4 regions of the Kitasatospora sp. NPDC048286 genome follow, and region 3 is predicted to be linked to each of the others. Evidence: riboswitches for the same ligand, from Rfam matches in the RefSeq annotation. Region 3 holds a riboswitch; each other region holds the start of a gene.

What was found. A riboswitch is a leader RNA that binds a small molecule or an ion and turns the genes downstream of it on or off. The one in region 3 is predicted to bind cobalamin.
Region 1: another riboswitch for cobalamin. It lies ahead of ACGF13_RS16425 (HoxN/HupN/NixA family nickel/cobalt transporter); the one in region 3 lies ahead of ACGF13_RS20485 (prenyltransferase/squalene oxidase repeat-containing protein).
Region 2: another riboswitch for cobalamin. It lies ahead of metE (5-methyltetrahydropteroyltriglutamate--homocysteine S-methyltransferase); the one in region 3 lies ahead of ACGF13_RS20485 (prenyltransferase/squalene oxidase repeat-containing protein).
Region 4: another riboswitch for cobalamin. It lies ahead of ACGF13_RS38120 (ABC transporter substrate-binding protein); the one in region 3 lies ahead of ACGF13_RS20485 (prenyltransferase/squalene oxidase repeat-containing protein).

What each region holds. Positions count from the first base shown of each region.
Region 1 covers NZ_JBICZE010000006.1:205,918-213,342, reverse strand. Annotated here, with positions in the region: gene ACGF13_RS16455 (hypothetical protein) at 1-698, opposite strand, end outside; gene ACGF13_RS16450 (thioesterase family protein) at 850-1,677, opposite strand; gene nusB (transcription antitermination factor NusB) at 1,817-2,254, opposite strand; gene efp (elongation factor P) at 2,259-2,822, opposite strand; gene ACGF13_RS16435 (M24 family metallopeptidase) at 2,899-4,005, opposite strand; gene rpmG (50S ribosomal protein L33) at 4,264-4,428, shown strand; gene ACGF13_RS16425 (HoxN/HupN/NixA family nickel/cobalt transporter) at 4,507-5,622, opposite strand; cobalamin riboswitch at 5,651-5,865, opposite strand; gene ACGF13_RS16420 (ArsR/SmtB family transcription factor) at 5,947-6,330, shown strand; gene ACGF13_RS16415 (hypothetical protein) at 6,381-7,425, shown strand, end outside.
Region 2 covers NZ_JBICZE010000007.1:404,600-412,024, forward strand. Annotated here, with positions in the region: gene ACGF13_RS19875 (MarR family winged helix-turn-helix transcriptional regulator) at 1-326, opposite strand, end outside; gene ACGF13_RS19880 (SDR family oxidoreductase) at 396-1,250, shown strand; gene metE (5-methyltetrahydropteroyltriglutamate--homocysteine S-methyltransferase) at 1,350-3,665, opposite strand; cobalamin riboswitch at 3,822-4,049, opposite strand; gene ACGF13_RS19890 (acyl-CoA thioesterase) at 4,123-4,593, opposite strand; gene cobF (precorrin-6A synthase (deacetylating)) at 5,091-5,849, shown strand; gene ACGF13_RS19900 (MarR family winged helix-turn-helix transcriptional regulator) at 5,928-6,380, opposite strand; gene ACGF13_RS19905 (MFS transporter) at 6,380-7,425, opposite strand, start outside.
Region 3 covers NZ_JBICZE010000008.1:74,369-81,793, reverse strand. Annotated here, with positions in the region: gene ACGF13_RS20500 (hypothetical protein) at 1-1,240, shown strand, start outside; gene ACGF13_RS20495 (hypothetical protein) at 1,348-1,695, shown strand; gene ACGF13_RS20490 (flagellar hook-length control protein FliK) at 1,761-2,240, opposite strand; gene ACGF13_RS20485 (prenyltransferase/squalene oxidase repeat-containing protein) at 2,270-3,346, opposite strand; cobalamin riboswitch at 3,446-3,586, opposite strand; partial or broken gene ACGF13_RS20480 (enoyl-CoA hydratase-related protein) at 3,716-4,078, opposite strand; gene mmsB (3-hydroxyisobutyrate dehydrogenase) at 4,084-4,968, opposite strand; gene ACGF13_RS20470 (enoyl-CoA hydratase/isomerase family protein) at 4,965-6,038, opposite strand; gene ACGF13_RS20465 (acyl-CoA dehydrogenase family protein) at 6,038-7,180, opposite strand; gene ACGF13_RS20460 (CoA-acylating methylmalonate-semialdehyde dehydrogenase) at 7,189-7,425, opposite strand, start outside.
Region 4 covers NZ_JBICZE010000025.1:52,918-60,342, forward strand. Annotated here, with positions in the region: gene ACGF13_RS38110 (hypothetical protein) at 1-347, opposite strand, end outside; gene ACGF13_RS38115 (alpha/beta hydrolase) at 700-2,187, shown strand; cobalamin riboswitch at 2,309-2,514, shown strand; gene ACGF13_RS38120 (ABC transporter substrate-binding protein) at 2,654-3,598, shown strand; gene ACGF13_RS38125 (FecCD family ABC transporter permease) at 3,595-4,674, shown strand; gene ACGF13_RS38130 (ABC transporter ATP-binding protein) at 4,671-5,489, shown strand; gene ACGF13_RS38135 (ferredoxin) at 5,486-6,229, shown strand; gene ACGF13_RS38140 (helicase C-terminal domain-containing protein) at 6,313-7,425, opposite strand, start outside.

The DNA.
Region 1 (7,425 bases), on a different contig from region 3:
AGGTCCTCGTCGTTGATCCGGACCACGCCGTCCTCCCACTGGAGCACCCGCGCCGCGGCGGTCAGCGTCCCGCCGGGCGCGTCCACCCGCAGGCGCAGCTCGTACACGCCGGCGCCCGCGCCGACCAGCATCCGCCGGAACACCTCGCCCCCGCGCTGGTAGGCGGCGCGCACCCAGGCGGCGTGCTCCTCGTCGGGCGCGCCCGCGCCCCCGTACAGGCCCCCGTCGAGCAGCAGGTCGGCGTGGCAGAGCGTCAGCCCGTTCTCCCGGGCCCGCACCAGGCGCGGCACGAAGTCCCCGGCCAGCTCCTCGCCCTGGTAGGACAGCAGTTGGGTCTGCAGGGCCGGGTTGACCAGGTAGCGGTCACGGGCGGCGGGCTCGGCCGGGTCCAGCCCGTGCAGCACGCAGAACTCCTCGAAGTCCTGCGGGTGGAACATCCGGGCCCGGACGGTGTCGAACCGCTCCAGCGCCTCGGCCAGCAGGTCGGCGGTGTCGGCCAGGTAGCGCTCGTGGTCGGGGGCGTCCGAGATCCCCCAGGCGCGGGCCCGGGCGAAGTCCGCGGCGTTGGTGAGCACCCCGATGACGAACGCCTGCTCGGCTCCCTCGGCCGGCCGCGGCCGGTGCGGAGCCCGCACCACGGGCCGCGAGCCGCCGGAGGTGCAGTCGGAGTTACGGCGGGCGCGCCCCTTTTGGCTCATCGATGGCTCCTGGCTTCGGCGGTCGGGTGAAGTTGACGGTCGGCGACGAGCTCGCCGCTGACCGTCTTCCTCCCCATCCGCGCGCGCCGCACACGTACGGCGTGTCACAGGAATGTAACCACCGGTAATACGGACCCTCCGGGGCCTCGGGTCAGGCCGGCCGGGGCGCCCGGGCCAGCTGGCGGGACTGGGCGACCAGCCGGCCGGACTCGTCCCAGACCTCCGCGTCCTCCTCGAAGTAGCCGCCGGCCAGGTTGCGGGTCGCGTGGGTGACCCGAAGCCAGCCGGGCACGGGCTTGGCGCGCAGGTGGACGGTCAGCTCGATGGTGGGGGCCCAGCCCGGCATGCCGAGGTCGAAGGTGACCGGCGGCAGCGCGTCGGCGACCAGCAGGAGCAGCAGCGGGTCGGGCTCGCGCCCGTCGGCGAGCCGGAACCAGCCCTGGATCCGCCCGTTGCCGGAGGGCTGCCCGAGCGCCCAGCCGACGGTGGCCGGGTCCAGCCGCAGGTCGAACCGCTCCAGCAGGGCGGCCTGGGCGATCAGCTCCTTGGGCGCGTGTTCGAGGCCGATGCACTGGTCCGGCGGCGGCAGCTGCGGCGGCTGCGCGCTGGTGCGCACCTCGCCGTCGGCGGCGGCGAGGTCGCCGTGGCTGGCCACCACGCGCAGCCGCTCGACGCCGTCCTGGCTGAGCGAGGCGGTGCCGGTGGACAGGCCGCGGCCGGTGCGCAGCACCTCGGTGCGGACGGTGGCCGGGCCGGGGGTGGAGGCGGACAGGTAGTAACCGCTGATCGACACCGGGTCCGGATGCGCCTCGTGCTCCAGCGACAGCGCGTGTCCGGCCACGGCGAGCAGCAGTCCGCCGTTCACCCCACCGCCGATCTGCCAGCCGGCGCCGAGCTCGGCGTCGTAGCGGCCGGCCTCCTCGGGGTGCCTGGTCAGGGCGATGCCCTGGTCGAACTCGCTGCGGGTCGCCGTGGTCATGTGGCGGGACCTGCCCTTCACGCGTGGTTCCGGACGTCAAGTTACTGACAAGTAGGTCCACAGCCTACGCCGACCGGGTGAAACGCGGAACGGCCGCCGGACACCTGTTCGGGTCCGGCGGCCGTTCACGGGACGCCTGTTACCGGCGGATGCCCGGCTTCAGCTCCAGGAAGCGGGCGAGCATGCCGTTGACGAAGGCCGGGGAGTCGTCCGTGGAGAACTCCTTGGCGATCTCGACGGACTCGTCCAGGACGACCGCGTCCGGGACGCCGTCCTCCCAGATCAGCTCGTACGCACCGAGCCGCAGGACGTTGCGGTCCACGATCGGCATCCGGTCGAGGGTCCAGCCCACGGCGTACTGCTCGATCAGGTCGTCGATACGGCGGGCGTGCTGGACGTACCCCTCGATGAGCTCCATGGTGTACTCACCCACCTGCGGGGTGCCCTCGTCGGGCCTGGGCTCGCGGGCGCGGGCCACCCAGTCGGCGAGGACCTGCTGCGGGTCGACCCCGCGGTGGTCGGCCTCGAAGAGGATCTGGAAGGCCCTGGTGCGGGCCTTGCTGCGTGCGGCCGACACGGACTTACTTCACCCGGCCGAGGTAGCTGCCGTCGCGGGTGTCGACCTTGATCTTCTCGCCGGTGGTGACGAAGAGCGGCACCTGGATCTGGGCACCGGTCTCCAGGGTGGCCGGCTTGGTGCCACCGGTGGAGCGGTCGCCCTGGACGCCCGGCTCGGTCTCGGCGATGGTCAGCTCGACGGCGGCCGGGAGCTCGATGTACAGGACCGAGCCCTCGTTCTGCGCGACGAGGGCCTCGAAGCCCTCCAGCAGGTACTTGGCGGCGTCGCCGACGACCGACGGCTCGATGGTCAGCTGGTCGTAGGTGTCCATGTCCATGAACACGAAGTTCTCGCCGTCCTTGTACGAGAACTGCATGCCACGCTTGTCGACGTTGGCGGTCTCGACCTTGGTGCCCGCGTTGAAGGTCTTGTCGACGACCTTGCCCGTCAGGACCTCCTTGAGCTTGGTACGCACGAAGGCCGGGCCCTTGCCGGGCTTGACGTGCTGGAACTCGACGACGGACCAGAGCTTGCCGCCCTCCAGCTTGAGGACCATGCCGTTCTTGAGATCGTTCGTGGAAGCCACGGGCGCACTTACTCCTGGATATAGCTGTCAAGGAACCAAGGGGTGCGTCCTGCCGCCCACGGCCCGGGGGCCGCGGTCACAGGGCGAGGAGCTCCTTGGTGGTGATGGTGAGCAGCTCGGGCCCGCCCTCTTCGAGGGGGCGCACGACGAGCGTGTCCTCGATCCGGACCCCGCCCTTGCCCGGGAGGTGGACCCCTGGGCCGACGGTGACCGGTACGCGGCTGTCCAGTTTACCCATGTCCGCCGGACCGAGTCGCGGGGCCTCCCGGATCTCCAGCCCGATGCCGTGGCCCACCGGGTGCGGGGAGGCCTCGGTGTGGCCGGCCGCCTCCAGGACCTGCCGGGCCGCCCGGTCGGGTACGCACTGCTCCACCCCTGGTCCGAGAGCCTCCCGCCCGGCCCGCTGGGCCCGGAAGACCAGCCGGTGCAGCTCCACCTGCCAGGGCGCGGGAGCGGCGCCGATCACGAAGGTACGGGCGGTGGAGACGCCGTAGCCGCGGTACTGGGCGCCCATCACCACGGTCAGGAAGTCGCCCTCCTCCACCCGGCGGTCGGTCGGCTGGTGGGCGGCCTGGCCGGAGTGGCTGCCGGTGCCGACCGAGACCGGGAAGGCCGCCCGGTCGGCGCCGTGGTCGATCATCCGGCGCTCCAGCTCCATCGCCAGGTGCCGCTCGGTGCGGCCGACCAGGATCGACTCCAGCAGCTCGCCGAGCGCCTGGTCGGCGATCTCGGCGGCGATCCGCAGGTCGGCGATCTCGTGCTCGTCCTTGACCACCCGCAGCCGCTCCACGGTCTGGCCGAGGTCCACCAGCCGTGCCCCCTCGGTCAGGCCGCCGACCGCCCGGTGCCGGCTGACGGTCAGGTCGTGCTCCTCCACCGCCAGACCCGCCACCCCCGAGCGCATGGCGACCGACGCGGCGGCCAGCGCGGTGTCCGACCCGGCCGCCACCGGCAGCCGGGTGACGTCCGGGGCGATCAGGTGCTCGCCGGTGTCGTCCGGCGGCAGGTCGTCCGGCAGTGCGAGCAGGGCCCGCTCTCTGGTCAGCAGCAGACTCGCCCCGCAGGGCGCGCAGCCCGTCAGGTACCGCACGTTCGCCGCACGGGTGATCAGCGCCGCGTCGGCCCCGGCCGCACTGCAGTGCTCCCTCACCCGCTCCCGCCGCCCCGCGTACGCATCCGCCATGCGTCGAGCCTACGAACCCCCGGCCCGAACCGCCCGCCGAGCGCCCCCGACAGAACCCCCGGTGCCCCTTGCGCGCCCCCGCGCGACCGCGCCGCGCTCCCGGCTCCCCCCACCCGCCGCGTCCTTCGGCGGCGACCCGGCGTCCGGGAATGGGCAGGGCGCGGCCCACGTTCCCATCCACTGGAAACGACTTCCATTTCGGCGCCCGGTCCCGGTCCGACACCCGGGGCCGGACCCCTCAGGCCCCAGGAGGCCCCGATGGCCCGCAGCGAACTGCGCCCGGTGATCAAGCTCCGCTCCACCGCCGGCACCGGCTTCACGTACGTGACCCGCAAGAACCGCCGCAACGACCCGGACCGGATGGTCCTGCGCAAGTACGACCCGGCCGCCGGCCGGCACGTCGACTTCCGCGAGGAGCGCTGACCCCGCACACGCCGAACGGCGCCTCCCCGGGTTCGGGGTGGCGCCGTTCCACGTACTCGGAGGCCGGCGGCCGCCCGGTCACGGACTGTCGGGCGTCCAGCGCTTCTCGACCCGGGCGAGCTTCCAGTACCCGATCGCGATCGCCCAGACGACCACGAACAGCCCGGCGATGGCGTAGCCGACGTTGTCCAGTGAGATGTCCGCGATGAACCCGGTGACCGGGTCGGTCAGGTCGAGCTTCTCGTGCAGCACCCCGACCAGCTCGATGGTGCCGATGATGAAGGCCACCGCGATCGACAGACCGGTGATGGTCAGGTTGTAGTACACCTTCCGCACCGGGTTGGCGAAGGCCCACTGGTACGCGAAGTTCATGAACGTCCCGTCCAGGGTGTCGAACAGGCTCATCCCGGCCGCGAACAGCAGCGGCAGGCAGACGATCGCGTACCACGGCAGCCCGGAGGCCGCACCCGAGCCGGCCATCACCATCAGGGTGACCTCGGTCGCGGTGTCGAAGCCCAGGCCCAGCACCATGCCCACCGGGAACATCTGCCCCGGCCGGGTGATCGAGCGGGTCGCCCGGTTCAGCACCCGGGCCATGAAGCCGCGCGAGTCGAGGTGCGCCTCCAGCTCCTTCTCGTCGAACTGCCCGGCCCGCATCGAGCGGAACACCTTGAGGATGCCGAGCAGCGCCGCCAGGTTGAGCGCGCCGATCAGGTAGAGGAAGGCGCCGGAGGCCGTCGTGCCGACCATGCCCAGCCACTTGTGGGTGGCCGACTCGTCGTCCATCAGCGTGTTCGCCAGCTGCGCGCCGCCCGCCACCAGGGCGGCCATCAGCACCACCATCGAGGAGTGCCCGAGGGCGAACCAGAAGCCCACCGAGACCGGCCGCTTGCCGTCCGCCATCAGCTTGCGGGTGGTGTTGTCGATCACCGCGATGTGGTCGGCGTCGAAGGCGTGCCGCATGCCGAGGGTGTACGCGGTGATACCCAGGCCCACCCCGAAGACCTGGGTGCCGACCGTGTACCGCTCGGGTGCGACCAGGAAGATCAGCGTGCCGAAGGCCACCACGTGCATGGCCACGATCACCGCCATCAGCGCGGCCGTACGGACGGTGTCCTCGCGCCGCCATCTGAAGGTGGGCAGCGCGGCGGGGCCGGGTTCGGTCCCGGCGGAAACGGTTTCGGGCAGGGTCATGCGGATCACGCTCCAGCACCTCGTGGAAAACCTCGTGAGATGCCGTGGCCGGTCTCCTGGCTGACGGGAACACCCGCACCCGCCTTCCCAGGCGCACGAGGCGCCCAGTGGCTTCATGGGTGCGGACGACGCTCCTCCGTGGACGGAGGAGCGGCCCGATCACAGTGGCGAGGGCCGCTCCGGGCTGGGACCCCTGAGGGTCCGTCACCGGTCTTCCCGAGCACCACGGCGGGGAACACCGTAGGGCCCCGCCCCGACCCGTGCAAGGCTGCGCACCTGCGCAGGTGTCCAGGATCACAGGCCCCCGCCTGCGAGAATGTCCGCATGCATCTCGTACCGGAGGACCGCGCGGGCCACCGCACCATCGACGGACACCGGGTCTGCGAGGCCATCGCCGCGATCGGCGAGCCCGCGCACGTCCGGTCCTGGGCCGAGCGGTTCTCCCTGCTCGCGGACCCCGGCCGGCTCGCCCTGCTGCTCGCCCTCCACCGGGCAGGCCCGCTCGCCGTCAGCGATCTCGCGGTCGCCACCGGCATGCGCGACCCGGCCGTCTCCCAGGCCCTGCGGCTGCTCCGCACGGCCGGCGTGGTCACCGGCGACCGGGACGGACGAGTGGTGCGCTACCGGCTCGTGGACGAGGCCATGCGCCCCCTGCTCAACGAGTGCGCCGCCGCCGAGCACCACGAGCCCAGCGCGGCCGCGGGCTGACCCGCACTCGGAACCGCGCCGCGGCCCAACCGGATGAGTACGATCATGGTGTGCCGTCCCACCCCCACGCCTGGCCCGCCGACCGCTGGAACACCCGACCGGTCAGGGCCCGCGTGCTGGCGGTCGCCCGCACCCTCACCTCGGCCACCCGGGTCCTGGACGTCCTCACCCTGCTGAGCCCGGACGGCATCGAGCGCTACTTCACCGTCAACCCCGGCTCCGCCTTCGCCGACCGCGCCCTGGACGAGTACCTGCACGGCCTGTCCGGCTTCACCGTGCTGGACTGGGAGGACGCCGTCCGCCGCCGCTTCGACCTCGCCGTCGCCTGCGCCGTCCACTCCTCCATGCACCGCCTGGACGCCCGCCTCGTCGTCCTCCCGCACGGCGCCGGCTACAACCGCCTGGTCACCGAGTCCACCGGCGACACGGTCAGCGCCGCCGGCCTGTCCCGCAACGAACTCACCCACCACGGACGGGTGTTCGTCGACGTCCTGGGCCTCTCCCACCCCGAGCAGCTGGACCGGCTGCGGGACTCCTGCCCCGAGGCGCTGGACGTCGCCCAGGTCGTCGGCGACCCGTGCTTCGACCGGATGCTCGGCAGCCGGCGCTCCCGCGACGGCTACCGCGCCGCGCTCGGCGCCGTCGGCGGCCGACGGCTCGTCGTCGTCAGCTCCACCTGGAGCGAGCACTCGTTATTCGGCCGCCACCCCGACCTGCCCCAGCGGCTGGTCCGCCGACTGCCCGCCGACGAGTACACGGTGGCCGTCGTCCTGCACCCCAACGTGTGGAGCCGGCACGACCCCGAGGCGCTGCTCGCCGCCGCCTGCCGGATGGGCCTGCGCCTGATCCCGCCCCACCAGGGCTGGCAGGCCGCGCTCGTCGCCGCCGACTGCGTGATCGGCGACCACGGCTCGGTCACCTTCTACGGCGCCGCCCTGGACCACCGCACCCTGCTCGTCACCACCGGCGCCGCCGAACTCGACCCGCGCTCCCCCAGCTACGCCTTCGGCCAGGCCGCGCCCGTCCTCGACCCCGACGGGGACCTCACCGCCCAGCTCGAACTGGCCCTGGCCCGGGACCCGGCCGACCTGAGCG
Region 2 (7,425 bases), on a different contig from region 3:
GCCCGCAGGTCGGCGGCGACCTCGCGCCCGGCGGCGGTGGCGGCGACCCGCTTCACGCGGCGGTCGGCGGGGTCGACGCTGCGCTCGACCAGACCGCGGGACTCCAGCCGGTCGATGATCACCGTCACGTTGGACGGCTCCGCGTGCAGCTTCTCGGCGATCCGGCGGGTCGGGACCGGCGCTTCGGCCGCGAGCAGCGCCTTGGCCTGCAGCGCGGTCAGCTCGTGGACCGCCGCGGCCGCCTCGGACTCCCGGCCGTAGCGGCGGTTGATGGCCGCGAAGAGTCCGACGATCTCCGGGGTGAGGTCATCCGATGGGTGGGGCATGACCACCAGGGTATCGAGGTGCTTGACAAAGTGAAATATCGGGCCGCATAGTTATGGATCATATTGGTTATGAACCATAAGCATATGGAGTCCAGCGCGATGAGCAACAAGACCGTCCTGATCACCGGTACCTCCTCCGGCATCGGCCTGGCCACCGCCGTCGCCGCAGCCCGCGGCGGCTGGCACGTGATCGCCACCATGCGGAACACCGCGAAGGCCGGCGCGCTGCTGGCCGCCGCCGAGCAGGCCGGGGTCACCGTCGACGTCCGGGCGCTGGACGTCACCGACCCGGCCTCGGTCGAGGCCTGCCTGTCCGGCGTCGACCGGCTGGACGCCCTGGTCAACAACGCCGGCGCCGGCCACGTCGGCACCCTGGAGCAGGAGAGCGTCGACGACGTCCGCGCCGTCATGGAGGTCAACTTCTTCGGCGTACTGCACGTCACCAAGGCCGCCCTGCCCCTGCTGCGGGCGAGCAGGGGCCGGGTGCTGACCGTGACCAGCGTCGGCGGCGTGGTCGGCCAGCCCTTCAACGAGGCGTACTGCGCCGCCAAGTTCGCGGTGGAGGGCTTCATGGAGTCCCTCGCCCCGGTCGCGGCCACCGCCGGGGTGTCCGTCAGCGTGGTCGAGCCGGGCGCGGTGGCCAGCGAGTTCGTCAGCAACGTGGGCCTCACGGACGACGCCGCCGAGCAGGCCGGCCCGTACGCGCCGGCCCTGGCCAACTACCTGAACCGCACCCGCAACGCCTTCGCCAACGCGCAGACGGCCGAGGACGCGGCCGAGCGGATCCTCGGCCTGCTCGACGCCGAGCGCCCCGCCTTCCGGCTGCTCACCTCCGACGCCGCCCGGGCCTTCGCCGGGGTGAAGCTCAAGGACCTCGACGGCTCGGCCGTGCAGACGCTGACCGCCGGCTGGGTCAACCCGTGATCACCCGGGCCGCGGAGCCCACGAGGTGGAGGTAGCGGCCCGGGTCCGGGGGTGGGCGCCACGGGTCGCCGTGCCCACCCCCGCCGCCATACTGCTCCGTCAGCCGGCCAGTTCCGCGCGCAGCGTCCGGGCGGCGCCGACCAGGCTCTCCAGCGAGGCCCGGGTCTCCGGCCAGCCGCGGGTCTTCAGCCCGCAGTCCGGGTTGACCCAGAGCCGCTCCGCCGGGATCGCCGCCAGGCCGGCGCGCAGCAGGGAGACCGCCTCCGCGGTGCTGGGGACGCGCGGCGAGTGGATGTCCCAGACGCCAAAGCCCACCTCGCGCGGGTAGCCCGCCTCGGCGAGTTCGCCGGCCACCTCCATGTGGGAGCGGGCGGCCTCCAGCGAGATGACGTCCGCGTCGAGGTCGTCGATCGCGGTCATGATCGCGCCGAACTCGGCGTAGCACATGTGGGTGTGGATCTGGGTGTCGGCCCGCACCCCGGAGGTGGCCAGCCGGAAGGCCTCGGTGGCCCAGTCCAGGTACGCCGGGCGGGCGGCGGCCCGCAGCGGGAGGGTCTCGCGCAGGGCCGGCTCGTCCACCTGCACCACGGCCGCGCCCGCCGCCTCCAGGTCACCGACCTCGTCGCGCAGGGCGAGAGCGACCTGGCGGGCGGTGTCGGCGAGCGGCTGGTCGTCGCGGACGAAGGACCAGGCGAGCATGGTGACCGGGCCGGTGAGCATGCCCTTGACCGGGCGGTCGGTCAGGCTCTGCGCGTAGCCGAACCAGTCGGTGGTCATCGGGTGCGGGCGGGAGATGTCCCCGGCCAGCACCGGCGGGCGTACGTACCGGGTGCCGTACGACTGGACCCAGCCGTGCCGGGTGGCGAGGTAGCCGGTGAGCTGCTCCGCGAAGTACTGGACCATGTCGTTGCGTTCGGGCTCGCCGTGCACCAGGACGTCCAGGCCGGCCTTCTCCTGGTAGGCGATGACCTCGCGGACCTCGGCCTCCATCCGCTCCCGGTAGGCGGTCGCGTCGATCCGACCCGCCGTCAGATCTGCGCGTGCGGTGCGTAGTTCGGTGGTCTGCGGGAAGGAGCCGATGGTGGTGGTCGGCAGCAGCGGCAGGCCGAGCCGGGCGCGCTGGGCCTCGGCCCGCCGCGGGTAGGGCTGGGCCCGGCGGGTGTCGTCGGCGGTGACGGCGGCGGCCCGGGCGCGCACCGCCGGGTCGTGGGTGATCGGGGAGTTGGCGCGGGAGGCGAGGTCGGCGCGGTTGGCGGCGAGCTCGGCGGTGATCGCGCCGGTGCCCTCGCGCAGGCCGCGGGCGAGCAGCGCCGCCTCGCCGGCCTTCTGCTTGGCGAAGGCCAGCCAGCGGGCGATCTGCGGGTCCAACTCCCGTTCGGCGGCGGCGTCGAGCGGGACGTGCAGCAGTGAGCAGGACGGTGCGACGTCGACGGTGCCGGCGAGCCCGAGCAGGGTCGCCAGGGTGGCCAGCGACTTCTCCAGGTCGTTGATCCAGATGTTGCGCCCGTCGATCACCCCGGCGACCAGCCGCTTGCCGGGCAGGCCGCCGACGGCGGCGAGGTCCTCCAGATTGGCGGCGGCCGGGCCGGTGAAGTCCAGCGCCAGGCCCTCCACCGGGGCCTTGGCCAGCACCGACAGCGCCTCACCGAGCCGGTCGAAGTAGCTCGCGACCAGCAGCTTGGGCCGCTCGGTGAGGGCGCCGAGCTCGCGGTAGGCCCGGGCGGCGGCGTTCAGCTCGGCCGGGGTCCGGTCCTGGACCAGCGCGGGCTCGTCCAGCTGGACCCACTCGGCCCCCGCGGCCCTGAGCGCCGCGAGCAGCTCCGCGTAGACCGGCAGCAGCCGGTCCAGCAGGGTGATCGGCTGGAAGTCCTCGGCCACCCCGGGGGCCGGCTTGGCCAGCAGCAGGTAGGTCACCGGGCCGACCAGCACCGGACGGGCGGTGTGGCCGAGCGCGAGGGCCTCCTCGAACTCGCCGACCGCCTTGGCCGGGTTCGAGGCGAACACCGTGTCCGGCCCCAACTCCGGTACCAGGTAGTGGTAGTTGGTGTCGAACCACTTGGTCATCTCCAGCGGCGCGACGTCCTGGTTGCCGCGCGCCATCGCGAAGTACCCGACCAGCGGGTCGGCGTCGACCGCCTCCCGGTGCCGCGGCGGGATCGCGCCGACCGCCACGCTGGCGTCCAGCACGTGGTCGTAGAACGAGAAGTCACCGGTCGGGACCTCCCCGACCCCCGCCTCGGCGAGCTGGGCCCAGTTGGTCCGGCGCAGGTCGGCCGCGGTCGACAGCAGCGCCTCGGCCGTGACCGCGCCCTTCCAGTAGCCCTCGATCGCCTTCTTCAGTTCACGGTTACGACCCTGCCGGGGGTAGCCGTACGCGGTGGCCACGGACGCCGCGGCTGCGGACTTCGCTGTCAAGGGACTCTCCTTCGCGAGCCTGAATCCTCAAGTGCACCGGTGGTGGCACGAGGACGCGAAGGGATGACGAACCGGACGGACACCCGCACCCGTGCACGGCTCCGCCTGGTATGGTCGCCGACCCGCCCACGAGGTCACCGGATGGCCGCACGCGAACGGTCGCGTACGGGCAGTGGCAGGTCTTCGGACTCGCGGGCACGCCCACCCGGCCGAAACCGGGACGGACACCTACTGGCCGTCGCTTCCCAGACCCGTCCCGGGTCCAGTGCGTATGACGGCGGTCGTTCCCACTCACCGCTGCGGGGCAGTCCCGGATTCCCACCGGGTTCCCTCTTGCGACACCCCGCCTGGCGGACGGGGCGAACCAGCTGCGTCGCCAGCTTAGGGGCAAAGCGTCGCCGTCGAGGCGGAAATCTCGAAAGCCGTCTGCATGGTGAGACGCCCCGGCCGCGGGCGGCTACTCGACCGACTCGTGCTCCGGCCCGTTGCGGTCGGCGCGCTGCTCGTCGCAGGCGCCCTCCGGGACCAGCTCCGGTACCGGGTGGGGCCTGCCGTCCGAGTCGACCGCCACGAAGACCAGCTCCGCCGTCGCCACCCGGGTCACCGGCCCGGCGAGGTTCCACCGCTCCGAGGTCACCTCCACCGACACGTCCATCGAGGTCCGCCCGACGCGGCCGACCCGGGCGCGGACGGTGAGGAGGTCTCCCGCCCGGACGGGCGCGAGGAACGACATCCCCCGGACCGAGACGGTGACCGCGGGAACACCGGCGTGCCGACCCGCGGCGGCGGCAGCCGCGTCGTCGATCAGCTTCATCATCACGCCGCCGTGCACCGAACCGTAGAGGTTGGTGTCGTGGTCGCTCATGATGTGGGCGAGGGTGACCGCCGAGTCGGCCGGGGTGCGGGAGAGGACAGCGGGACTGGTCACAGCGACGGCCCGCCCGTCATGGCGCCGTGGAAATCGTGGTCGGCGTTCCGCTGCACGGAACTCTCCTTCGTGAGGTCGCGCACCTCGGGCACGCCGAGGAGCGGGCAGCCGTCCGTATGCGGCCCACCCGCACCATCGGCCCGCCCTCGGGGTCGTGGTGGGCCGCGGGCCACCACGGCACGCGGGCAGCGGCGGGTCTTCGGACTCGTGGGCGCGCCCTCCCGGCCGAACCGGGACGGACACCCACCGGTCGTCGCTCCCCGGACCCGTTGCCGGGCCCGGCGCACAGGACGGCGGTCGTTGCCGCTCGCCGCTGCGGGCGGTCCCGGACTCCCGCCGGGTTCCCTCGTGACGACACCCCGCCCGGCGGGCGGGGCGAACCAGCTGCCCCGCCAGCTTACGTCCATCCGCGCAGCTCACAGCCACCGCCCACCGCTTCGGTCGGCCACGTACGGCCCCCGGGCCCGTACGCCGGGGCGGACGGCAGAATGTCCCCCATGCGGCACATCTTCGTCATCGGCATCGGTGCGGGCGACCCGGACCACCTCACCCTGCAAGCGGTCAAGGCGATCGGTCGTACCGACGTCTTCTTCATCCTCGACAAGAGCGAGGAACGGCAGGACCTGATCGCGCTGCGCCGCCGGATGCTGGCCGAGCACGGACGGCCCGGGCACCGCGTGGTCGAGGTGCCGGACGCCGAGCGGGACCGCACGACCCCGGCGTACGCGGCCGCCGTGGACGACTGGCGCGTCCGCCGCGCCGACCTGGTCGAGCAGCTGCTCGCCGAGCACCTCGGCCCGGGCGAGAGCGGCGCGTTCCTGGTCTGGGGCGACCCGGCCCTCTACGACAGCGTCATCGCCGTGGTGGCCGACGTGTCCACCCGGGGCGGCGCGCCGTTCGAGTACCAGGTCGTCCCGGGCATCAGCAGCGTCTCCGCGCTCGCCGCCCGGCACCGCACCACGCTGACCAGGGTCGGCCGCCCGGTGCAGATCACCACCGGCCGCCGCCTGGCGGAGGGCTTCCCCGAGGGGGTGGACGACGTGGTGGTGATGCTCGACGGCCGGGCCGCCTTCACCGAGATCGACCCCGAGGGGCTGGAGATCCACTACGGCGCCTACCTCGGCACCCCCGACGAGGTGCTCGACTCCGGGCCGCTCGCCGAGGCGGCCCCGCGGATCCGTGAACTGCGCGAGCGGGCCCGGGAGCGCAAGGGCTGGATCATGGACACCTACCTGCTCCGGCGCTCGGACGGCTGACGGCACGCGAGGCGCGGCACGCGGCTGACGGCTCACCGCTGACCGATGACCGGGTCGGGCGGTGAGCCGGCCGCGGCCTCAGTCCAGCAGCTTCGCCAGTACCCGGTCGAGCGCGCGCAGGTCCTCCGGCGGCAGCCCGAGCAGCGCGTCCGGCGGGGTGCTGAGGATCGCGGTGGCGAGCGACGCCTTCGCCTCGCCCTCCTCGGTGAGGTGGACCAGCTTGGAGCGCCGGTCGGCCGGGTTGGTGATGCGTTCGGCGAGCCCCCGCCGCACCAGGTCGTCCACGATGACGGTGGTGTACGGCGGGTCGGCGGTCAGCCGCTCGGCCAGCTCCCGCAGGGTGATCGGGCCGGCGGCGAGCCGGCGCAGCGCCCTGACCCGGCTGAAGCTCATGCCCAGGGCGTCGGCGACGGTCTTGCGGCGGTCGTGGCGCTCCAGCACGAGCGCGTACATCCCCTGCCAGACCCGGGCCGCCGTGGCGGCGTCGGCCCCGCTCCCCTTGGGGTGCCCGCCGGTGTCAAGGCGCTCCATCAGGCGTCCACCGTCTCCTTCGTCTCCTCGGTTCCCTCGGCTGGCTCCTGCTCGGCGAGCCGTCGCGCCGCGCGCTCGGCCGTCGCCCGGGCCCAGCGGCCGGAAGTGAGCGTACCGGTGACCAGCACGGCCGCCCCGCAGCCGGCGATGATCCACCAGGCCGTCCGCGCGGCCCCGGTGAAGGCCGCCGGGTCCGCCAGGGCGGTCCCGGCCATCAGGGCGCCGGTCACCGCGACGCCCAGGGACTGGCCGACCTGCCGGCTGGTGGAGGCCACGGCCGCCGCCACCCCGGCCTGCGAGCGGGGCATCCCGGAGACGGCGGTGTTGGTGATGGGCGCGTTGACCAGGCCGAAGCCGGTGCCGAAGAGCAGGAAGGCGACGACCAGCAGCCCGGTCGGCAGGTGCTCGGAGTAGCCGACCGCCTGGAGCACGGCGCTCGCGGTGAGCGTCGTCCCGGCCAGCAGCAGCGGCGTGCGCGGCCCCCGAGTGGCCACCATCCGGCCGGACAGCGGCGCGGTGAGCAGCGACATGACGGCCATCGGCAGCATGAACAGCCCGGCGTGCAGCGGGTCGAGACCCCGGACGTCCTGGAGGTACAGGGAGCTGAGGAACAGGAAGCCGCCGAGGCCGGCGAAGGCGGCGACCGCGATCACGGTGGCGCCGGAGAACGGTGCGGAGCGGAAGAACCGCAGGTCGATCAGCGGGTCGGTGCGCCGGGGTTCGTACCAGAGCAGGCCCAGCAGGGCGGCCAGCGCGGCCGCGGCGCAGCCGAGCACCAGGGGTGAGGTCCAGCCGCGCTCCGGCGACTCGATGATCGCGTAGGTGAGGGCGGCGAGCAGCACGATGACCAGCAGCTGGCCGATCGGGTCCACCCGGCGGGTGCGGGCCGCCCGCGACTCCGGCACGTAGCGGGTGGTGAGGAAGAGTGCGGCCAGGCCGATCGGGACGTTGATCCAGAAGATCGCCCGCCAGCCGGCCGACTCGACCAGCGCGCCGCCGATGATCGGCCCGGCGGCCATGCTGATGCCCACCACGGCGCTCCAGA
Region 3 (7,425 bases):
CAGCTACGCCACCGGCGGGCTCTCCAACGAGTGGGCCTTCAGCGCGCTGGCGGCCGCCGGCACCGCCGCGGCGGACGTCACCCCCGGCGGTGACACCACCAAGAACGCCCGCCTGGTGTACCGCAACCAGCTCGCCGCCGCCGGCTGGCCCGGCGGCTCGCCGGTGGTCACCGACTACGAGCGCGGCATCCTCAACTCCTACGCGGCCGGCATCGACCCGGCCCGGGTCGGCCCCGGCCGCAACCTGATCGCCGACGCGGTCGCCTACTGGCAGAGTGCCGAGCCCGGCTACTACGGCCCGTCCGCCAACTTCAACGGCACCGTCTTCGGCCTGCTCGCCCTGGCCGGGGCGAAGACCCAGGCCGGCGCCCAGCGCGCCCCGCAGGCCCTGCTGAACGCCTCCGTCACCGCCGTGCGCGCCAACCAGCACAACGACGGCGGCTGGAACTACAGCAAGGCCGCGGGCGACCCGACCGCGCTCGCCCAGGGCAGCGACATCGACATGACCGGCGCGGCCATGGCCTCGCTGTGCGCCGGCGGCGTGCCCAACACCGATCCCGCGATCGTCGCCGCCAAGAACTTCCTCAAGGGCAAGCTCGCCTCGTCCGGGGCGTTCAACGCCATGTTCGGCGTGAACACCGACTCCAACGGCTGGGCCGTGTCCGGCCTCAACGCCTGCGGCATCAACCCCCAGGGCGCCGACTTCACCAGCGGCACCGGCAAGACCCCGGTCGACTTCCTCATCGCCCAGCAGTTCAAGCCCGGCGGCGGCTTCAAGTACCTGCCCACCGACACCACCCCGTCCCCCTACGCCTCCGTGGACGGGCTGCGCGCCGTCGCCGGGGCCGGGTTCACCGCCACGCCGCCGGCCCCGACCACCGCGGGCGAACCCACCTGGGCCGCCACCACCGGCTTCACCGCCGGCACCGCCGCCAGGCTCGCCCTGGTCGTCGACGACGGCACCGGCACGCCCAAGGTCTGCGCCGTCACCCTCACCCCGACCGGCACCACCGCGACCCTCGGTGACGTCCTCGACGCGGCAGGCAGCGCCACCCCGGGCGGCTGCGTCACCTCCGTCACGCCGTCCACCGGCGGCGGCACCGTCACCGCGCTCAACGGCACGGCCAACAGCGGCTCGTTCACCTGGCAGGTCAGCCTGGACGGCGGCGCCGTGACCGGCGCCACCCGGGCCACCACGGTCCACCTCGGCGACACCGTCTCGCTGCGCTACGGCAGCTGACCGCACGGCGCCGGAGGGGAGCCGACCACGGGTCGCCTCCCCTCCGGCGGGGCAGAACCATGACGGCCCGACGGATCCGCCGCCGGACCACAGGACAGGGGGAACGGATGCCGACGGGTGTTTCCGGATGGGTGGCAGGCGGCTACGTGGCCTTGGTCGGCGGGCTGGCCGTCCTGGGCGGGCTGACGGAGAACGGGCGCTACTACCTCGCGTCGATCGTCCTCACCCTTCCCGTCGGCCTCGTCGCGCTGGCCGCCCTCTACCTCGCACGAGGGGTGCTGACCGGCATCGGCGGACTGTTCACCGAGACCACACTGCCGAACGGCGAGGAACCCGGCTGGCTGACCACGGCCGGCATCGTGGCCAACACGCTGCTGTTCACCGTGGCGGCCGTCGCCACCGTGCTGCTGGTCGAGCGCTTCGTCCGCCGCCGGAGGGTGGCGCACGGCAGGTGAACCCGGGCACGCGGTGCCCCGGCCCCCACGTGGCAGGGGCCGGGGCACCGGCGTCGCGTCGGACGTCAGGGCGCCGTGATGCCCGGCTGGGCGCCGGCGCCGAAGGACCAGCCCTCGACGTCACCCGGCGCCGGGTTGTAGCTGCCCGCGCCCAGGCTGCTGTACGACCAGGGGCCGCCGTGCTGGGCGTGCCAGTACGACCAGTAGGCGCTGCCGGTCGGGTTGGTGCAGGTCGTCGGCAGCGCGTTGATCGTGCAGACGAAGCCCGGGTAGCGCGGGTGGAAGGCGTACGAGAACCCGGCGCCGGTCAGCGCGGCCAGGCCGCTGGCGGGGTCCCCGGGCGCGCAGCCGGTCTGGATGCCGCCGCCGACGGCGGTGAAGTCGACCACGACGGTGACGCCGGTGGTGCCGCTGCAGGCGGCGGCCCGGGCCTGCGGGGCCTGGGCGGCGGAGACGCCGAGCAGGCCGGCGGTGAGAGCCGCGGCGGCGGCGATCGAGCCGAGCGTGCGGCGGGCGGGGCGGGATGCGGTGACGGTGTCGGTCATCGGTGAACTCCTCGCAGTCTCGGGCTCGTTCAGCGGGTGGCCGGTGCCGGGCAGGCCAGGGTGGGGGAGTCGGGACGCGCGCCGGCGGCGGAGAGCGTCGACAGCGGGGTGCCGGCGAGGCCGAGGACGGCCTGCGCGGTGGCCCGGGTGCCGCTGGCCGCGTTGAAACCGGTCGCGTCGTAGGCGACCGCGCCCCGCACCACCGGATCGGCGGAGCAGCCCTGCTGGAACTTGACCAGCCGGCTCCAGCCCTTGAGGCCGGTGCCGAAGCGCCCGCCGGAGAGCAGGGCCTGGGTGGCCAGGCCGGTGGTGTTGGCGTTGGAGGTGGTGGCCCCCGCGGCCGCGAAGCCGCCGTCGGCGTTCTGGTGGGCGGCCAGCCAGTCGAGGCCGGTGTTCGCCTTGGCGGTGCGGCCGGTGGCGGCGAGGGCCTGCACGGCGAGGGCGGTGGCGTCCGGGTCACCGGCGCAGGTGGGTTGGCCGAAGGAGATGGGGAAGCCGCCGTCCGCGCACTGGCTGTTCGCGAGGAAGTCCACGGCCGCCGTCGGGGCGTCACCGGAGGTGCGGTGCAGGGCGATCAGGGCCAGCGACTGGCCGAAGGCGTTGCTGTAGTCGCCCCACTGGGAGCGGTCGGAGAAGCGCCCCTCCGCGGTCTGGAGCGAGCGCAGCCGCGAGGGCAGGTCGACGCCGCCGAAGCTCGCGGGGTTCGCGCCGCGCACCTCGACGGCGAGCAGCAGCTTGGCGGTCGCGCCCGCGTACGCCTCGGTCGTGCCGTCGCCCAGGTAGCCGGAGAGGATCTCGGGCTTCGCCAGCCAGGCGGTCGCCTTGGCGGCGGCCTCGTCGGAGCTGCGCGAGGCCGCGAAGGCCAGCACGGCGTCGATGGTCAGGCCCTGGTCGGGGTAGGCGGTGCCGTTGAAGACGGACTCGAAGTGGTCCCCGTCGACGAGTTGGCGGGCCAGCCAGCCGGCCGCCGCGGCGTCGGGAAGGACGGTCCTGGACGAGGCCGTGTCGGCGTGGGCGGCGGTGGCGGTGGCGGTGGCGGGGAGCGCGGTGGCGAGCGCCAGGGCGGGTATCGCGAGCAGACCGAGAGTGCGGCGGAGCGTGGGCATGGGTGCCTTTCCGGGCCTGGACGCAGGGGCCCGGAGGACAGCGGCACGGTGCCGGGGCAGCCCTCGGAGCTCCGGCCCGCAGACCACGACGGGAGGAGGGGACGACACGCCTCCGCCGACGGGTACTCGGGCTCGCCGCCGACATGGCGTCGACGGCCTACCGTTGCGGGTCAGCGCCGGATTCGGACCGGACTTCCCCCATCGGCGGAGTCAGAACATGACGGCTCATCATGGCGAAACGGGAAAGATCCGGTCAAGGGATCGTGCGTCACAGCACGGTGTTCGAAGCCTCCCGCGACGCTGCTCCGGTAGGTCCTGAGCCGACGGGCGGTGCGCCACCCCGTCGAGGGGGGCGCACCGCGCGGGCCGTCAGCGGTTGCGGAACTCCGGCGGGCGCTTCTCGGTGAAGGCGGCCATGCCCTCCTTCTGGTCCGCCGTGGCGAAGGTGGCGTGGAAGAGCCGGCGCTCGAAGCGGACGCCTTCGGCGAGGGTGGTCTCGTACGAGCGGTCGACGCTTTCCTTGAGCATGATCGCCGCCGGGGCGGACATCGCCGCGATGGTTTCGGCGGTGGCCAGCGCCTCGGTGAGCAGCTGGTCGGCCGGGACGATCCGGGAGACCAGGCCGGCCCGCTCGGCCTCCTCGGCGCCCATCATCCGGCCGGTCAGGCACAGTTCCATGGCCTTGGCCTTGCCGACCGCGCGGGTCAGTCGCTGCGAGCCGCCGATGCCGGGGTAGGTCATGCGGTGCCCTTCCCGAGGGTGGTGATGATGGCGGAGAAGTCCAGCCCGGCGCCGTCGGCCGCCGCGAAGTCGGCGTACAACTGCGCTGCCCTGCGCCCGAGTTCGGTGGGCAGGCCGGCGGATTCGGCCGCCCCGGCGGCCAGTCCGAGGTCCTTGGCCATCAGGGCGGCGGCGAACCCGGCCGCGTAGTCGCGGTTCGCCGGGCTGGTGGGGACGGGCCCGGGGACGGGGCAGTTGGACGTGAGCGCCCAGCACTGCCCGGAGGCGGCGGAGGCCACGTCGAACAGCGCCTCGTGGCTGAGCCCGAGGCTCTCCCCGAGGACGAAGGCCTCGCTGACCGCGATCATCGAGACGCCCAGGATCATGTTGTTGCAGATCTTCGCGGCCTGCCCCGACCCGGAGGCGCCGCAGTGCACGACCCGGCGGCCCATCGCGGCCAGCAACGGTTCGGCCTCGCCGAAGTCGGCGTCCTCCGCGCCGACCATGAAGGTCAGGCTCGCGGCCTCGGCGCCGGGCACACCACCGGACACCGGCGCGTCGACGGCCCGGTGCCCGGTCGTGCGGGCCAGGTCGGCGGCGATCCGGGCGTCCCCGACGGCGATGGTGGAGCAGTCCACGAACAGCGCCTCGCGCGCGGCGGCGGTCAGGCCCTCGTAGGCCCCCAGCACGTGCCGGCCGGTCGGCAGCATGGTGATGACCACCTCGGCCCCGGCCACCGCCCGCTCCGCCGACTCGGCGACGGCGATCCCGTGGCCCGCCGCCCGCTCACGGGCGTCCGCCGCGAGGTCGTAGCCGGTCACCCGGTGGCCGGCCTTGACGAGGTTGGCGGCCATCGGGCCGCCCATGTTGCCCAGTCCGATGAATCCGATGTCGAGGGTCACCAGCGCTCCAGGGGTGTGGTGGCGGCGAGGCCGAGTTCGCGCTCGCCGAGCGGGGCGAAGTAGCGGGCCACAGCGGCGGGTTCGACGGCGCCCAGCGCCGCCGGGCTCCACCGCGGCGAACGGTCCTTGTCGATCACCTGGGCCCGGATGCCCTCGGCGAGGTCGCCGGTGGCCAGGGCCGCGCAGGAGGTGCGGTACTCCTGGTCCAGGACGGCCTCCAGCGGGCCGAGGGCGCGGGCCCGTCGCAACGCGGCCAGCGTGGCCTTCACGGCGGTGGGCGAGTTGGCGGTGATCTGGTCGACGGCCTTCTTCGCCTCCGGTTCACCGCTGTCCCGCAGCCGGTCGAGGATCTCCTCGACGGTGCCGGCCGCGTAGCACCGGTCGATCCATCCGCGCTGTCCGTCCAGCACACCGGCCGGCGCCGGTCCGACGTGCCGTTCGAGGGCGTCGTGCACGGGCAGCTCGGCGAGGTCGTCGAGCAGCGCCGGGACCTTCTCCGTGGCAACGAAGTGGTCGGCGAGCCCACAGAGCAGCGCGTCCGCGGCACCGACGGAACCGGCGGTCAGGGCCAGGTGGGTGCCCAACTCGCCCGGAGCGAGCGCGAGCAGGTACGTGCCGCCGACATCGGGGACGAAGCCGATGCCCGCCTCCGGCATGGCCACGCGGGTCGTCCCGGTGACGATGCGGACGCTGCCGTGGGCGGAGACGCCGACGCCGCCGCCCATCACGATGCCGCTCATGAGCGCCACGTAGGGCTTGGGGTAGCGGGCGATCCGGGCGTTGAGGCGGTACTCGTCGCGCCAGAACTCCTCGACGGCGCCCCGGTCCCCGCCGGTGGCGGCGCGGTGGATGGCGACGATGTCGCCGCCCGCGCAGAAGGCCCGTTCACCGGCGCCGGTGACGACGACGGTGTCGACCCGGTCGTCCTCCTCCCAGGCGTCCAGGGCCTGCGCGATCCGCCGCACCATGCCGTGGGTGAGGGCGTTCAGGGCCGCCGGCCGGTTGAGGACGATCAGCCCGGCCCGGCCCTCCCGCTGGACGAGGACCTCCGCGGTGTCGTTCGGGGTCATCACGCGGCTCCGGTCAGGCCGCGGGCGACGATGACACGCATGATCTCGTTGGTCCCTTCCAGGATCTGGTGCACCCGCAGGTCGCGGACGATCTTCTCGATGCCGTACTCGGCCAGGTAGCCGTAGCCGCCGTGCAGTTGGAGGGCCTGGTTGGCGACCTCGAAGCCGGTGTCGGTGGCGTAGCGCTTGGCCATCGCGCACAGCTGGGGCGCCCGGGGATCGCCCCGGTCCAGGGCGGCCGCCGCCCGCCATACCAGCGCCCTGGCCGCCTCCAACTCCGTCGCCATGTCGGCGAGTCGGAACTGCAGGGCCTGGGAGTGCAGGAGCCGGGCGCCGAACGCCTCGCGGTCCGCCAGGTAGCCGGTGGCGCGCTCCAGGGCGTCCTGCGCGCCGCCGAGCGAGCAGGCGGCGATGCCGAGTCGGCCCCCGTTCAGCCCGCTCATGGCGATCCGGAAGCCCTCGCCCTCCGCGCCGAGCAGGCGGTCGGCGGGCAGGCGCACCCCGTCGAGGAGCACCTGCCGGGTGGGCTGGGCGTTCCAGCCCATCTTCCGCTCGTTCGGCCCGAACGAGACGCCGGGGTCGTTCCGTCGGACGACGAAGGCGGACACCCCGTCGGCCCCCGGGCCGCCGGTGCGGGCCATCACCAGGTAGACCTCGGAGGCGCCGGCGCCGGAGATGAACTGCTTGACGCCGTCGAGCACCCAGGCGTCCCCGTCCCGGCGGGCCCGGGTGGTGAGCGCGGCGGCGTCCGAGCCGGCGCCCGGCTCGGTGAGGCAGTAGCTGGCGGGGGTCTCCATCGTGCAGAGACCAGCCAGCCACCGGGCGCGCTGGGCGTCGTCGCCGTAGCGGTCGATCATCCAGGCGACCATGTTGTGGATGGACAGGTAGGCGGCGATCGAGGGGCAGCCGGTCGCCAGCGCCTCGAAGACGAGCACGCCGTCGGCGCGGGTGAGCCCGGATCCGCCGGACTCCTCGCCGACGTAGACGCCGGCCAGGCCGACCTCCGCCGCCTTGCGCAGCACGTCCACCGGGAAGTGCTTGGCCTGGTCCCACTCGACGGCGTTCGGTGCGAGGTGCTCGCGGGCGAAGGCCCGGGTCGTCTCGACGATGGCGAGTTGATCGTCGGTCAGTTGCGTGTGCACGGCCCGCCTCAGCTCATCGTCGGCATGGTGAAGCTCGCGCCCTCCTTGACCCCGGAGGGCCAGCGCGAGGTGACGGTGCGGGTGCGGGTGTAGAAGCGGATCGAGTCCGGCCCGTGCTGGTTGAGGTCGCCGAAGGCGGAGCGCTTCCAGCCGCCGAAGGTGTGGTAGGCGATCGGGACCGGGATGGGCACGTTGACGCCGACCATGCCGGTGTTCACCCGGCGGGTGAAGTCACGGGCGGTGTC
Region 4 (7,425 bases), on a different contig from region 3:
CGGTCGACGACGCTTCCGTCCAGTGTCTCGCCGAACATCCGCCGCTCCACCGTCCACAGCTGCAGCCCCCAACCCTCCTCGCCCTCCCGGCGGGCGGGCTCCAGCCGCAACCGCGCCCCGGTCGCATCGCTCTCCGCCGTCAGGCACAGCCCGCTCGCCGCGTGCCGGATCCGCGCCTGCCGCGAGGAGTACCGGTCCGCGTACCAGCGCTGCTGCTCGTCGACGCCCCGGTCGGGCGACAGCGTCACCGGCAGCCCCGCGGCCGTTCCGCCGACCACCAGCTCCCTCCGGACCTCGTACTCCATCAACCGCAACTCGAACCGGCCCGACGGCCACTGATCGTCCATGGCCACGAACATTCCACAGCCCCCGTCTGCCCGGCATCCTGCCGTTCGCTTTCGGCCACCGGTACGGGCGGCGGTGACGCACGGCGGGCGATGCGGGACGGCGCCCGGCCGATCTCACCTGCGCGAGGGCCTCAGCACGCCGGGTTCCTCCCCCGATCGGGGGAGGAACCCTTCCCTACTTCGCGTGATGTGTGACCGTCACCCGAAAGCCATGATCGTGTCCTGCCCGGCCCACCGATTCCTCGCCGGGCGTTGACCGGCCCCCACTCCCGTTCCCGGGCTCGTCGGCCTCAGCGAAGACGCGGAGACGCGGAGAGCTCATCATCCGATCATTCGAAGGATCAGCATGACGATGCGAAACACACCCATATCCTCTCTCGTGACCGTCGGAGCTGCGGTGGTTCTGGCCGCGACGCTGACACCGGCGACGGCCTCCGCCACGTCCGGCACCGTCGCCGAGGACCCGATGCGGCCGTACACCCAGCAGACGCTCCGCTGGGGGCACTGCGACGAGCACACGCCGGCCGCTTTCCAGTGCGCGACCGTCAAGGTGCCACTGGACTACGGCAACCCCGACGGCGAGAAGCTCGACGTCGTGGTGAACCGGTTGAAGGCGAGCAGTGCGCAACAACGCCGCGGCGTGCTGCTGTTCAACCCCGGCGGTCCCGGCGCGTCGGGTCTGGGTCTGCCGGTCGCCATGGAGCCGGTCATCCCCCAGGAGGTGAAGGACCGGTACGACCTCGTCGGCTTCGATCCGAGGGGCATCGGGCAGAGCTCCCCCGTCAGCTGCGGTCTGACGCCCGACGAGCTGAACATCGACCGCCCATACCACGCCGAGACCTTCGCGAAGGACGTGCGGTGGGCGCGAACAGTGGCCGACAAGTGCGCCGCCGCGGAAGGCGACAAGCTGCGTCACATCACCACCCGCAACACCGCCCGCGACATGGACCTCATCCGCACCGTCCTGGGCGAGAAGAGGATCTCCTACTACGGGGGCTCTTACGGCACCTATCTCGGCGCCGTCTACCTGCAGATGTTCCCCCAGCGGGCCGACCGGTTCGTGCTGGACAGCGCGGTCGACCCCACCCAGTACGGGCGGGGCACCTTCCAGCAGATGGCGCAGGCGACCGAGCCCGCCTTCACGCGGTGGAGCGAGTGGACCGCGGGGCGGGACACCACGTACCACCTGGGCCGAACCCCGGCCGAAGTCCGCAACACCTTCTGGGACATCGTCGCCCGGGCGGATCGCAAGCCCGTCGACACCGGCGACGGCCCCCTCACCGGCGACGACATCCGCGCCGTGCGCGACATCTTCTTCACGGAGCGGAAGGCCGCCGACTGGATCGCCGAACTGAAGAAGGCCGCCGAGGACGACAAGCCCGCCGCGCCGGCGCCCGCCCCCGAACTCCCCCCGGAGAACGAGCTCGCGGGCCTCTGGGCGGTCATGTGCGGCGACACCGCCGCATCGTGGCCGCGTGACCCCGGGCAGTACCGGCGCGACACCGTGCGCGGCAGGGCCCGGTACCCGCTGTACGGGGACTTCGCGTACGGCATCAAGCCGTGCGCCTTCTGGAAGCCCGGCGCCGAAGCCCCGACCACGGTGGACAACGACGTCCAAGCGCTGATCCTGCAGAACGAGTGGGACTCCCAGACGCCCCTGACCGCCGCCCAGGGCATGCACCGGTCCCTGCGCGGCTCCCGGATGATCACCGTCCTGGGAGGAGAGGGGCACGGCGTCTACGGCAGGGGGTCCTGCGCGGACGAGTCCGCCACGCGCTACCTGACCACGGGCAAGCTCCCGGGGGGCGACCTCACCTGCCAGGCGCCGACCGCCCGATGAACCACCGCCACCGCGGCGCGGCCCCGCCCGCGCTGCGTCGGCGGGAATCCGCAGGTCGTCGCGGCTCCCCCGTCCGCGCCCTGCGGTGCCCGGCCGCTCGCCGGCGGGATCGCGAGCCCTGATATGTTGCCAGCGCCGTGGTGTTCGGGAAACCGGTCGAATTCCGGTGCGGCCCTCGCCACTGTTGCCGCGGAGTTCCGCGGCCCTCGCTGACCGGCTCTGCCGCCGGTCAGGGCCACTGGGCGGGCTGGAAGAGCCGCTTGGGAAGGTCGGCCGCGGCGCGTCGATGCGGAAGCCAGGAGACCGGCCACGGCGCGACATGTTCCACGAGGGTTTTGGAGAACACGTGCCCAGCGGTCTGCCGTACCCGTTTCGATCCATACGTTCCGCACATTCCGTACATTCCGCACGTCCCAGAGGGCCGATACGTGTCGGCCGGGCGGTCGCGGCCGTCCTGTTCACCGGCATGCTCGGCGCCTGCGCGGGCGCCCCGGCTCCCGTCGCGTCCGGCGGGACGGCCGGGAGTGCCGCGCCGGTCGGCGTGGACAACTGCGGGACCACCGTGACGGTCGGCGCGCCGCCCGAGCGGCTGGTGACCCTCAACCAGGGTGCCACCGAGGTGGCCCTGGCCCTCGGCCTGCAGTCCCGCATGGCCGGTACCGCCTACCTCGACGACTCCGTCCCGGAGAAGTGGAAGGCGGCCTACGACTCCGTCCCGGTGCTCTCCAAGGAGTACCCGACGAAGGAGAAGCTCCTCGCGGCCCGTCCCGACTTCCTGTACGCCTCCTACGCCAGCGCGTTCACCGACAAGGTCGCGGGCAGCCGGGAGGAACTGCGCAACCAGGGCATCCCGTCGTACGTGTCCCCGTTCGGCTGCTCGGACAAGAGCAAGGTACCGCCGACGACCTGGCAGGCGATGTGGGGCGAACTGAACGACGTCGCCAAGGTCTTCGGTGTCCCGGAGCGGGCCGTCGCGATCCAGCAGCAGCAGGAGCAGCAGCTTGCCCGGTTCACCGCGACGGCCGCGGGCAAGGGCCTGAAGGTCCTGTGGTACGACTCGGACACCAAGACGCCGTTCGTCGGTGCCGGCCACGGCGGACCTCAACTCGTACTCGATGCCGTGGGCGCCCGCAACGTCTTCGGGGACCTGCCCGGTGGCTGGCAGAACGTGAGCTGGGAGAAGGTCGTCGCGGCGGACCCGGACGCCATCGTGCTCGCGGACGCAGGCTGGGACACCGCCCAGTCCAAGATCGACTACTTGGAGAACGACCCGGTGCTGAGCAAGCTCGGCGCCGTGCAGCGCAAGGCCTTCGTGGTGGTGCCGTTCTCGGAGTCGACTCCCGGCGTGCTGCTCGCCGACGGTGCCGCCCGGGTGTCCGCGGGGCTGGGCCGGCTGCACCCGGGTTCATGACCACCGCGCCCCACCCCGTCGTGCGGTCCTCCGGTCCGGGCCGCGCGACGGCGGCGCTGGCCATCGGTGTGGCCCTGCTGCTGACCACCGTGCTCCTCGGCCTGGCCGTGGGCTCGCAACACGAGCCGGTCCACACCGTGATCGACGTCGTGGTGCGCCGTCTCGGGCTGGGCGACCCGAACGTCACGCTGCTGGACGATCAGATCGTCTGGCAACTGCGGCTCCCCCGGGTTCTGGGAGCGGCTGCCACCGGCGCCGGCCTCGCGGTCTGCGGTGCGGTGTTGCAGACGCTGACCGGGAACGACCTGGCCGATCCCTTCCTGCTCGGGATCTCGGACGGAGCCGCCGCCGGCGCGGTCACCGTGATCGTCCTCGGCGCCGGCGTGTCCGGCGTCGTGGGCACCGGTGCGGTGGCGACGGCGGCCTTCGCCGGTGCCCTGCTCGCCGCCGTCGTCGTCCTGGCACTGGCCGGCGCGCGCACCCGGTCGCTACCGACCGCCCGGACCGTGCTCGCCGGCATCGCGGTGGGACAGATGTGCGGGGCGTACACCTCGTTCGTCGTGATGGTCCTCGGGGACCGCAACGCGGCGCGCGGTGTCATGGAGTGGACGCTCGGCTCGGTCGCCGGCGTGCGGTGGCCCACCGCCGTCTTCCTGACCGCGGTCGCGCTGATCGGTGTCACGGTCCTGGCCTCCTCGGCCCGCGACCTGGACGCCTTCGCCTTCGGCGAGACCTCCGCCCGCTCCCTCGGCGTCCACGTCGAGCGCACCCGCTGGGTCCTCGTCGCCACCGCCGCGCTGGTCACCGCGTACCTGGTCGCCAACACCGGCGTCATCGGATTCCTCGGCCTGGTCGTACCGCATGTGGTCCGTCTCGTCTGCGGGCCGCGCCACGCCCTCCTGCTGCCCGTGTCGGCGCTGGTGGGCGCGTCCCTCCTGGTGGGCAGCGACATCGTGGCGCGCTCGGTCCTGCCCGACCGGGAGATTCCCGTCGGCGTCATCACGGCCGGGCTCGGAGCGCCCTTCTTCGCCTGGCTGCTGTGGCGCCAGGGGCGGGCCGACGGGAGGGGGCAGTGACAAAGACGCCCCCCGTCGAGCTGCGCGCGGAGGGACTCCGTGTGCGGATCGGCGCAGCCACGCTGCTGGACGAGGTCTCGCTCGCGTTCGGCCCCGGCCGGGTCACGGGCCTGCTCGGGCCCAACGGCGCCGGGAAGACCACCTTGCTGCGCGCGGTCGCCGGACTGACCCGGCCGAGCGCGGGACGGGTCCTCCTGGACGGAGCGGATCTCCACGCGCTCACGGCCCGCCGACGAGCCCGACAGGTGGCCTTCATGGAGCAGCAGGCGGACACCCGGCTGTCGCTGCCGGTCCGTCAGGTCATCGAGCTCGGACGCACGCCGCACCGCGGCCGCTGGCCCGTGCCGACGAACCCCGCGGCCGGCGCCCACGAGCGGTCCGTGTTCGCCGACGCCGTTGCCGCGGCTGACGTCGGCCACCTGCTCGACCGGTCCTGGCCGACGCTGTCGGGCGGCGAGCGGCAGCGGGTCCAGCTCGCGCGGGCGCTGGTGCAGGAGCCCGGCGTGCTGCTGCTCGACGAGCCCACCAACCACCTCGACCTACGCCACCAACTCGGCTTCCTCGAAACCGTACGCGGGCTGGGCGTCACCACGGTGGCCGCGCTGCACGACCTCGAACTCGCCGCCGCCTACTGCGACGAGGTGGCCGTCCTGCTCGACGGCCGCCTGGTCGCCCACGGGCCCGTCTCCGAGGTGCTCACCTCGCCCACGATCGCGCACGTCTACGGCGTCGACGCCACCGTGGAACGACACCCCCGGCACGACAGACCGCACATCCGGTGGAACGGACTGCTCCGCGAAAGGACGACCCCATGACCTCCCCCCTGCCGGATGCCCCCGCCCGCCGCAGTGCCGTACTCCTGGTCGGCATGTCGATCGGGGAAGTCGTCCGCCGTGACGAACTCCTCCGGACGGCGGCGTCGCACCGGGCCTCGATCGCGTTCCTGCAGCAGGGAGACCCCTCCCTGTCGGCCGCGCTGACCAGGCTGGCCGACGAGGGCAACGAGACCGTGGTCGTGATCGGCGTCCGCCTCGCGGCTTCCGGCCCGGCCCATTCCTGGCTACGGCGGATCGCCGCGCACTGGTGGCGCGAGCGTGCGGGCCACCGCCCCGAACTCCTCGTCGCGACCCGCCTCGCCGACTCACCGGACGCGGTCGCCGCGGTGGCCGCGGTGACGAAGGCCATCAGCGGCACGGAGCCCGGCCTCACGTCCACGGCCTGGGAGGAGGTCCCCGGCCACCGGCACCAGGTCATGGTGTGCCGCGGTCCGCGTTGCGCGGCCGTGGGCGCGGAGGAGGGACTACGCGCCCTGGTAGGGAAACTGACCGAGCTGGGCCTCGGCGACGACGACGTGCTCGTCACCCAGACGGGGTGCCAGTTCCCCTGCAACCAGGCCCCCGTCGTCAGCGTGCAGCCGGACGACATCTGGTACGGGAGGATCGACCCGGCTGTCGCCGACCGCATCGTCACCGAGCACCTCGCCGGCGGACGACCGGTCGAGTCCCACCGACTCCCCCGCCACAGGAGAGAACAGACAGGCCACCACGACGACTGATCGCGACCACCGGCACGGGAGCGGGGTGAACTCCGTTCCCGGCCCACCGCGAGGTGCCCGCACCGGCGGCGATCCCGCCCGGGCTACGCGGGCATCACCCCGTGGATGCGGGAGATGGTGAACATCCGCTCGTCGTTCCGCAGGTGACACCAGCCGTGCAGGTAGGGGGCGTCCAGTTCGAGCCGGCTGAGGGTGCGGACCGTCTCGTCGCCCGAGGTCGCGACGTACTCGATCGTGATGGCCTGGCCGTCGTCGACGGCATGGGCCAGCTGGCGGACGTCGGTGAAGGACAGGTTGCGCGCGTGCCCTGCGATGATCTCCTCGGTGTCGCTGGCGTACGGGCGGTCGTCCCACGGGTCCGGCTCCGGGATGTCCTGCGGGGCGTCCCGAAGCCGGACGGCGAGGGAGGGCAGGTCGACGGTCGTCCGGGCGTCCGTGGTGTGGGCGTCCGCCCGCTGTGTGCGGGACCTGCCACCGGACGGGCGCGGCGGCGGGAGGGTGCTCGCCGCGCGGGCGCGTTGGGCCCGCTCGATGCGGACGGACCCGTCGGGCTTCTCGGCGACGGGGGCGTAGCCCGCGGACCGTAGTGCCGCGAGCGTCTTGTCGAGCGGGGTCCGGCTGATCAGCACCGTTGGTGCCAGCAGCCGCAGGCCGAGCTGGGTGAGCTTGCGGTGCGCTGCCAGTTCGGCCAGGAGGGCGGGCTCCTCACCGTGGATCACACAGGCCGCGGAGACGATGCGCACTCGACCGTGGCTGCGCGCGGTGTCGTGGATCAGGTACGAGAGCGGCTGGGGAAGCGGCTCGACGGCGATGGCGGCCAGGTCGGCTGTGAGGGCGTCGGGGGTGAGGCCGGCGTCGAGGGCACGGCGGACGCTTCCCGGGCTGAACCGCCATACGGACGCCGCACCGGCGCTCTCCCGGTCCGCGACGGAGTCCAGCAGGGCGAGGAGGTGCGCCGACGGTGTGCCGGCGACCACGGCGGTGAGATCGCTTCCGAAGCGGGCAGTCCCGCTCGCGGCGGGCAGCAGTCGCCGGCAGGCGTCGGTCAGGGCTTGGGCGTCGTCGGCGAGCAGGGCGGCGCCGATCGGGGACACGGCCCCGAGGGCGAGTGCGCCGAGCAGTTCCGCCTCCCGGATCAGGGTGGCGAACGGCGTGGTGTCCTGGGGGAGTTCGTCGACGAGCGGGCGCAGCCACCC